4 regions of the Spirillospora sp. NPDC000708 genome follow, and region 2 is predicted to be linked to each of the others. Evidence: riboswitches for the same ligand, from Rfam matches in the RefSeq annotation. Region 2 holds a riboswitch; each other region holds the start of a gene.
The links. Region 2 has a riboswitch for cobalamin ahead of cobN (cobaltochelatase subunit CobN). Riboswitches for the same ligand answer to the same signal wherever they lie in the genome.

Region 1 (2,192 bases), on a different contig from region 2:
CGCCGAGTCCCGGCCGTCCGGCGCCCCGGCGAGCCCGGGTGCCCTGGCCGGTCCCGGCCTCGCGGGCGCTCCGGTCGGTGCCGAGGTGCGGTGCGCCGTCTTCGACGCCTACGTCGACGCGTCGCTGCCCGGCTACTCGTGGACGTCCGGGGACTGCGGGCGCGGTCTCAGCATCGTCCGGGAGCTGTCGCGGGGCCGCTGGGGCATGCTGCGGACGCTGTCACGGCTCGGCCCGGGCGTCCGCGGCAAGGCCGTCTGGTTCGCCGTCCCGGTGCGCGGCGGCGTGAAGCAGCCGGTCCCCGGCCTCTAGGCGCCCTCCGCCCGCCGCGTCCTGGGCCTCCAGCGCGGGGGCGATGTCGGTGACCATCGACAGCAGCGACCTGGTCAGCAGCGTCTGCACCTGCGCGCGGTCGAGGGTCCGCTCCTGGAGCCACTGCCGCGTCGCCGCGTCCGCGAGCCCGGAGTAGACGCGCAGGACGGCCCGCAGCGTGCCGGTCGGCGCGGGCACCCGCAGAACGGCGAGCATGTGCTCGACCGTCCGGTCGCGGAACCGGTTGACGAGGTGGAGCAGCTCGGGGTCCTGCCCGAAGCCCTCCGCGTCCAGCGCCGCGAACCAGGTGGTGGCGTTCCGCTCGGCGGTGTCGAGGAACAGGTTCACGCACAGCTCGACCGTCTCAGGCAGCGTCATCCGCTCGTCAGGGGGCGGCGCCTGCACCGCCGCGGTGGCCGTCAGGCCCTGGACGACCTTGAGGAACAGCTCCCGCTTGGTGCCGAAGTAGTAGTGGATGAGCCCGCGCTGGACGCCGGCCTCGCGGGCGATCGCCGCGGTGGCCACCTCCGCGTACGGCAGCTCGGTGAACATGCGGCGCGCGACGTCGAGGATCTGGTCGCGCCGCTCGTCGCGCGGCAGGCGCTGGTAGCGGGCCTTCGGGCTCCTGGTGTCGCCCGGGTGCGGCGTCGCGGCTCCGGCGGCCTCGCCGCGCGGGGCTGCGCGTCGCTCCATACCGACCAGTAGACCATCTCATTGGCGTATCGCCAACATTGACCGGCACTCCGCCGATAGATGGCCGGGTCGAGCGCGTCCGGCCGGTGTGCGATCCTGGGCGGGCGACGGACGCGGAGGAACCCGGTGCGAATCCGGGGCTGTCCCGCAACTGTGACCAGGGGAGCCCCCCTCGACACGGCCACGGCACGCGGTGCTGGAAGGCCGAGGGGGAGCGGTGATCCGGGAGCCAGGAGACTCCGGCCGTCGGACAGGCACCGCCACGGGCGTGGACACCCGAGGAAGGATGACGAGACGTGCGACCTGCGTCGGCGCCGGACACCGGCCGGCCGGAGAGGCGCGCCCGCGCGCGCTACCCCTTCTCCGCCGTCGTCGGAATGGCCGATCTGAAGCTCGCCCTGCTGATCAACGCGGTGTCGCCGGGCGTCGGCGGCGTGCTGGTCCGCGGCGAGAAGGGCACCGCCAAGTCGACGATCGTGCGCGCGCTGGCCGGGCTGCTGCCCCCGGTGCCGGCCGTGCCGGGCTGCCGGTTCTCCTGCGACCCGGACGATCCCGACCCGGCGTGCCCCGACGGCCCGCACACCCCCGGCGAGGCGGGGACGCGGGACGCGCGGCTGGTCGAGCTGCCGGTGGGCGCGTCCGAGGACCGGCTCACCGGCTCGCTGGACATCGAGCGCGCGCTGACCGAGGGCGTGAAGGCGTTCGAGCCGGGCCTGCTCGCGGCCGCGCACCGCGGCGTCCTGTACGTCGACGAGGTCAACCTGCTCCATGACCACCTGGTCGACCTGTTGCTGGACGCGGCGGCCATGGGCGAGTCGTACGTCGAGCGCGAGGGCGTCTCCGTCCGGCACGCGGCGCGGTTCCTGCTGGTCGGGACGATGAACCCGGAGGAGGGCGAGCTGCGCCCGCAGCTGCTGGACCGGTTCGGGCTGACCGTCGAGGTCGCCGCGACCCGCGACCCGGCCGAGCGCGCCGAGGTCGTCCGGCGGCGGCTGCGGTTCGAGGACGATCCGGACGGCTTCGCGGCGGCCTTCGCCGCGGACGAGGCGGACCTGGCCCGGCGGATCGCCGCCGCCCGCCGCCGGCTGCCCGGCGTGGAGCTGACCGACGCCGCGCTCCGCCAGATCACCGCCGTGTGCGCGTCGTTCGAGGTGGACGGCCTGCGCGCCGACCTGGTGACGGCGCGGGC
Region 2 (2,192 bases):
CCGAGCGTCCGGCCGTCGCGGGCCCAGACGATCTCGCCGACGACCGAGGGCCCGGCCGCGCTCCACGTGCGGCGGTTCCCCGTCGCGGTGTCGAGCACGGTCAGCGCGGCGCGCGCCGGGCTCGCGGGCGCCAGTGCGCGCGGCGGGTCCGCGGACCCCGGCGTGTGCGGCGGCTCCGGCGCGCAGGGCGCGGTCGTGTAGGCGAGCCGGTCGCCTCGGCGGTTCATCGCGAGGCCCGCGACCAGCGCGGGGGTGGTACCGCCGGGCATCGGCGCGAGCCCGGTCACGTGGCCGTCACCGGTCAGCCGGAACCGGAAGAGGCGTGTCTCGCACGGGTCGCTCCGCGAGGCGGCGACCACGAACCTGCCGTCCGGGCCGGCGAGGATCTCCTGCACCGCGCCGGCGGAGTCCGGCGGCCGTACCGCGTCGACCGGTCGCTCGGGCGCGCCCGTCCGGGGCATCGTGCGCACGTCGAGCCACGTCCCCTGGCGTCCCGCGGCGAGCAGGAAGCGCGGCGTCCGGTACGGGAAGCCCGCCGCCTCCCGCGGGGTCTCCCCGCCGACGGTCGCGCCGACCGCGGCGATGGCGGCGCCGACCAGGACCGCCAGCGCGGCGGGCGCCGCCCAGCGCCGGATCCGCCACGAGACCGGCTCGCTCTCTCGCTGCATCGGAAGATCGTCCCATGGCGGGCGGCGCCCCCGGGCGCGCCGGGGCGGCGGGAATCGGGTTAGGGTGTGGGCGGCGACAAAGGAGGAAGCCGGTGCGAATCCGGCGCGGTCCCGCCACTGTCACCGGGGAGCGGACCCCACCGAAGGCCACCGTGCGAGCGGGAAGGCCGGGGCGAGCGCCGATCCGGGAGCCAGGAGACTCCGTGCCGCCACTCCGCCCCTTTGCGGCGCAAGCCCGAGGGTCTGGGGGTCCGCCCCCCAGCGGAGGCACTGTCTGACCTGCGATTCGGGGCGAGGACCCCGGGTGAGGACGCGATCCGCGTGATCCTGCTGCTGTCCACCTCGGACACCGACCTGCTCAGTGCGCGCGCGAGCGGCGCCGACTTCCGGCTCGCCAACCCGGCCCGCACGTCCGTCGACGACCTGCCCGCGCTGGTGGACGGCACCGACCTGGTGGTGGTGCGGCTGCTGGGCGGGAGGCGCGCGTGGGAGGAGGGCCTCGACGCGCTGCTCGCGGGCCCGCGCCCGGTGGTGGTGCTCAGCGGCGAGCAGGCGCCGGACGCCGAGCTGATGGAGCTGTCGACCGTTCCCGCCGGGGTGAGCGCCGAGGCGCACGCCTACCTGGCGCACGGCGGTCCCGGCAACCTCGCCGAGCTGTTCGCCTTCCTGTCCGACACGGTGCTGCTCACCGGGTTCGGCTTCGCTCCCCCGGCCCCCACCCCGACGTGGGGCGTGCTGGAGCGGGAGCGCACGTCGGACGAGGGACCGGTCGTCGGAGTCCTGTACTACCGCGCCCATCACCTCGCCGGGAACACCGCGTTCGTCGAGGCGCTGTGCGCGGCGATCGAGGCGAAGGGCGGGCGGGCGCTCCCGGTGTTCTGCGCGTCGCTGCGCACCGCCGAGAAGGAGCTGCTGGACACGCTCCGGCGGGCGGACGCGCTGGTCGTCACCGTGCTGGCGGCGGGCGGCACGAAGCCGGCGTTCGCGGGCGCGGGCGGCGACGACGAGGCGTGGGACGTCGGCGCGCTCGCCGAACTGGACGTCCCGATCCTGCAGGGCCTCTGCCTGACCAGCGAGCGCGCGGCGTGGGAGGCCAACGACGACGGGCTGTCCCCGCTGGACACCGCGACGCAGGTCGCCGTGCCGGAGTTCGACGGCCGGATCATCACGGTGCCGTTCTCGTTCAAGGAGACCGACGAGGACGGCCTCAGCGTCTACGTCGCCGACCCGGAGCGGGCCGCGCGGGTCGCGGGGATCGCCGTGCGGCACGGGCGGCTGCGGCACGTCCCGGCGCGGGACAAGCGGGTCGCGCTGATGCTGTCGGCGTACCCGACCAAGCACGCGCGGATCGGGAACGCGGTCGGGCTCGACACCCCCGCCAGCGTGGTGAGGCTGCTCGCCGAGATGCGCGAGCGCGGCTACGACGTCGGTGACGCGCTGCCGGGCGAGGGCGACGCGCTCATGCACGCGCTCATCGCGGCGGGCGGCCAGGACCCCGACTGGCTGACCGAGGCGCAGCTCACC
Region 3 (2,192 bases), on a different contig from region 2:
CGGGCATGCGTGCGGGAAGGCAAGACGGAACTCCGTTCGAGTCGTACGGGAAGGGCCGGGCGCCGTGGATCCGGCGGCCGGTGACGTACGGCGCTCGCTCAGAGGTGGGCGAGCGCCCTCGAACGCGGAGGGGGTCCCCGCCGGACGACCTGGTGCCGGAGCGCGCGTCCCGTGGCGATCGCGCCGGCCGCCACCGGCACCACCGGGGTACGCAGCGGGCGCTCCGCCGGTTCGATCAGCAGCAGCGCGAGCAGCAGCCGGATCGGGCGGTCGGCGGCGGACGCGAGGCGCCGCGCGAGGGACCACGCGGCCCGCTCGCCGCGCCGCAGCCACCAGGCCGCGACCACGGCGGCGGCGACGTGCGCGACGGTCATGGACGTGCCGGAGCCGTGCATCGCGGGCGTCGCGGCGGCGTGTCCCGCGTGCGCGGCGGTGTCGCAGTCGCGCATGCCCTCGGTGGCGCTCGCGAACAGCGTGTGCAGCGCGAACTGGCCGCCGAGCAGCCCGCCCATGATCGTCGGGAGGGAGCGCTCGTGGCCGGCGAGGGCGGCGGCGACGGCGAGGGCCGCGCCGAACCCGGCGAGCACCGCCCAGCCCGGCACCGGCTCGTGCGACGCCAGGTCGTGGCCGACGGTCGCGAGCGCGACGCACACGGTCGCGAAGACGACCGCGCGCGCGGTGCGGAAGGCCGGCTGCCTGGGACGCGGGGACATGACGGGGACATCGTCCCACCCCGGTCCGCGGGCGCGCATCCGACCCCCGCGATCCGGTCCCGACGCGCCCTACATGTTGGGGTTGCGCAATGAGGATCAACAAGATGTAGGGTTCAATCCCGTGCTGGTTCGCCCCCGCCGCTCGCGGCGGGGGCGTCGTAAGAGGGAACCCGGTGCAAGTCCGGGACTGCCCCGCAGCGGTGAGCGGGAACGACCGCCGTCACAGGCACTGAACCGGATCGTCCGGATCGGGAAGCGACGGCCAGTAGGTCGTGCCTCCGGCAGGAGGCGCGGGTGCCCGCGAGTCCGAAGACCTGCCATGCACGCCGTACGTCCGAGGCTTCGCGGGTGAGCCGGGGGACGGTGCGCGGCAGCCTGCCGCCGCGCCCGTTCGCATGCCCTCGCGAGGCCGTCTCACGAGGGGAGAGAACGTGACAGTCACCATGCCCGCGGAGGCGCCGGCCGCCGAGCGGATCGCGGCCGAGGTCGCCGCGGCCTGCGCCGGCGTCGAGGGGACCGCGCCGGAACGGGTGCTCGGCGCGGTCCGGGCCGGGGACGGCGCGAGCGCCGCCGCCCTGCGGGACCTGGCGATCGGGGAGGCCGCCGCGCTGGTCGCGGTGGAGCCGGGGTACTCCCGGGTCGCCGCGCGGCTGCTGGCCGCCCGGATCCGCGACGAGACCGCCGAGGCCGGCGTCCGGGGCTTCGCGGAGTCCGTCGCCGCCGCGCACGCCGAGGGCCTCCTCGCCGACGGCCCCGCCGCGTTCGTCGCCGAGAACGCCGCCGCGCTGGACCGCCTCATCGACGAGGGTCCGGGGGGCGCGGGGGGTCGCCCCCCCTCGGGAGGCGCGGTCGAGGAGGCGGACGACCGGTTCGGATACTTCGGGCTCCGCACCCTCTACGACCGGTACCTGCTGCGGCATCCGCGGACCCGGCTCGTCCTGGAGCGGCCGCAGCACTTCTTCCTGCGGGTGGCCGTGGGCCTGTCCGACACCGTCGACGAGGCCGCCGAGCTGTACCGGCTGCTCAGCACGCTGTCCTATCTGCCCAGCTCGCCGACCCTGTTCAACTCCGCGGCGCGGCGCCCGCAGCTGTCGTCGTGCTTCCTGCTGGACTCGCCGCGCGACGAGCTGGAGGCGATCTACGAGCGGTACGGGCAGGTCGCGCGGCTCAGCAAGTACGCGGGCGGGATCGGGATCTCCTGGACGCGGGTCCGGTCGCGCGGGTCGCTGATCCGGGGGACGAACGGGCACTCGAACGGGATCGTCCCGTGGCTGCGCACGCTGGACGCGTCCGTCGCCGCCGTCAACCAGGGCGGCCGCCGCAAGGGCGCCGCGTGCGTGTACCTGGAGCCGTGGCACGCCGACGTCGAGGAGTTCCTCGAACTGCGCGACAACACCGGCGAGGAGGCGCGCCGCACCCACGACCTGAACCTGGCGAACTGGATCCCGGACGAGTTCATGCGCCGCGTCGAGGCGGACG
Region 4 (2,192 bases), on a different contig from region 2:
AACCGCGCGGGCACCGGGCCGACGGCACCGCCGAAGCGGCCGGCCTGGTCCACGACGCGGTCGTGACCGGCCAGCTGGAGCCGCTGCGCGCGACGATGCTCACCTTCACCCGCCTCGCGGACGGCCTGCTGTGGGGGAACGCGGCGTCGGCCCTCGCCGGCGGCCTGAACGTCGGCCCGCCCGACGGCGCCCGCGCCGCGCTCGTCCGCGAACTCCTGGCCCGGCCCCCGCTGGCGGGCGCCGGGGTGTTCGGCCCGCGCGGCTTCGTCCGGCGCAACTGCTGCCTGTACTACCGCGTCCCGCCCGGCGGCGAGATGTGCGGCGACTGCGGCCTGCGCCGCCCGCCGCGCCGCGACGGGCCGCCGCCACGGGTGCGCCCGTGACGGCGGCCGGCGGCGGTCAGGCCGGGACGGCGGCCCGGTGGCGGGCCACCGAACGCTCGGTCAGGTAACCGAACAGCAGCCCGATCGTGCTCCACAGGACGAGCTGGACGCCCAGGGACGCGAGCCGGAAGTCCCACAGGACCGTGGCCGGGAAGTGCTCCGGAACCGCCTCGGGCTCCGGCGTGAGCCGGTACACGACCGCCAGCAGGACGGCGTAGCCGGCCGCGGTCGCCGTGATCGCGTTCCAGGCGCCGAGCCGGGGGACGAGGCGGCGGCACACGATCACCGCCGCGGTCGTCGCCAGGATCCCCAGCGCCATCATGCAGAAGTACAGCGCCGTCCTGCCGCCGATCGTGGTCGGGTTGCCGACCGCCGGGGGCGTCGCCGGGTACTTCAGGAACGGCACCAGCTCGATCGCCACGAACCCGGCGAGGGCTACCAGGGCGGCGGTGGCGCGCGCGCCGAGCCGTCCTAGCCGTCCGGACGCGAAGGCGAACGCGATCGAGAACAGCCCGCCGAGCGCCGTCCCGTACACCGCCATGGCGGTGGTCAGGCCGGCGGTCCTCTGCACGGTGCGGCCGACGACCTCCGGCTCGTGCCCGGCGTGCTCGGCGTGCGCCCTGGCCTCCTCGAACGCGATGGCGTGCCCGACCTGCGGCTCCCCGTACAGCCACGCGACGACCAGGGCGAGGGCGGCAGCGGCCAGGCCCGCGAGCATCCCGCGGACCAGCAGTGCTCTCATCATCGGCGCGGCCTAGTGGCAGGGGAAGCCGAGCAGGTGCCGGCCGTCGTGGGTGAACTCGTGCACCCAGGTGCCGCCGAAGACCGACGTCGCGCCCTGCTCGGCGCCGACGAAGTAGATCAGGATCGCGGCCAGCACGACGGCGAGCACCGCCCATGGCACGATGTCGCGGATCGGCAGGCGCAGGGGCGCCGCGGACGGCTCGGCCTGCGGGGACGTGGCGGACGGTACGGCGGACTCGGCCATGTCGGGTCTCCTCACGGGGTGCACTCGCCCCGGTTGCGGGAGGACGACGGGTCAGTGTCCTGACTCCCAGATCGCCGTCTCCCTCCGACCTTCCCGCCGGTGCGGCCGGCCGTGGTCGTGCTGGGGGAGACTCCCTGGTCACAGTGGCGGGACCGTCCTGGATTCGCACCAGGTTCCTGCGCACCGTCGCCTCGATGTGAACTTGTCGAGGAGAGCGTCTCCTCTCCCCACCGGCGCGTCAAGCCCGCGAAGGGTGACAAAGGTGACGTTCGCGCCGCCGTCCGCGGCGATCGTCCGCGGCCGCCGGGACCGCCCCGCCGAGACACCGATACCGGGATATGAGACGCAAGCCCAAGCAGTGAGACGTTTGCAGTACAGTACGCCCATGGCTTCCCGCAGCATTCGTCTGGCCGTCATTCCCGGTGACGGGATCGGCCCCGAGGTGGTCGCCGAGGGACTGAAGGTCCTCGAGGCCGTCGCCCCGTCCAGCGGCCTCGCGTTCGAGCAGACCTCCTACGACCTGGGCGCCGCCCGCTGGCACCGGACCGGGGAGACGCTGCCCGACTCGGTGCTGGAGGAGCTGCGCGGCCAGGACGTCATCCTGCTCGGCGCCGTCGGCGACCCGAGCGTCCCGAGCGGGACGCTGGAGCGCGGGCTGCTGCTGCGGACCCGGTTCGAGCTCGACCACTACGTCAACCTCCGCCCGGTGAAGCTGTTCCCGGGCGTGAAGACCCCCCTCGCCGACGTCACGCCCGACGACATCGACATGGTCGTCGTCCGCGAGGGCACCGAGGGCCCCTACACGGGCGTCGGCGGCGTCC

Region 1: it holds a riboswitch for cobalamin, as region 2 does, so the genes downstream of both, ABT299_RS04580 (putative cobaltochelatase) here and cobN (cobaltochelatase subunit CobN) in region 2, are expected to answer to the same signal.
Region 3: it holds a riboswitch for cobalamin, as region 2 does, so the genes downstream of both, ABT299_RS12205 (ribonucleoside-diphosphate reductase subunit alpha) here and cobN (cobaltochelatase subunit CobN) in region 2, are expected to answer to the same signal.
Region 4: it holds a riboswitch for cobalamin, as region 2 does, so the genes downstream of both, ABT299_RS42835 (CbtB domain-containing protein) here and cobN (cobaltochelatase subunit CobN) in region 2, are expected to answer to the same signal.

Annotation. Positions count from the first base shown of each region.
Region 1 is NZ_JBEPCJ010000004.1:54,614-56,805, forward strand. Features, by position in the region: gene ABT299_RS04570 (ATP-binding protein) at 1-310, shown strand, start outside; gene ABT299_RS04575 (TetR/AcrR family transcriptional regulator) at 221-1,003, opposite strand; cobalamin riboswitch at 1,120-1,243, shown strand; gene ABT299_RS04580 (putative cobaltochelatase) at 1,300-2,192, shown strand, end outside.
Region 2 is NZ_JBEPCJ010000033.1:58,514-60,705, reverse strand. Features, by position in the region: gene ABT299_RS23585 (WD40 repeat domain-containing protein) at 1-668, opposite strand, end outside; cobalamin riboswitch at 723-893, shown strand; gene cobN (cobaltochelatase subunit CobN) at 990-2,192, shown strand, end outside.
Region 3 is NZ_JBEPCJ010000013.1:28,706-30,897, reverse strand. Features, by position in the region: gene ABT299_RS12215 (YcnI family copper-binding membrane protein) at 1-23, opposite strand, end outside; gene ABT299_RS12210 (hypothetical protein) at 99-713, opposite strand; cobalamin riboswitch at 822-1,050, shown strand; gene ABT299_RS12205 (ribonucleoside-diphosphate reductase subunit alpha) at 1,145-2,192, shown strand, end outside.
Region 4 is NZ_JBEPCJ010000095.1:31,681-33,872, reverse strand. Features, by position in the region: gene ABT299_RS42845 ((2Fe-2S)-binding protein) at 1-383, shown strand, start outside; gene ABT299_RS42840 (CbtA family protein) at 400-1,128, opposite strand; gene ABT299_RS42835 (CbtB domain-containing protein) at 1,138-1,371, opposite strand; cobalamin riboswitch at 1,404-1,592, opposite strand; gene ABT299_RS42830 (3-isopropylmalate dehydrogenase) at 1,757-2,192, shown strand, end outside.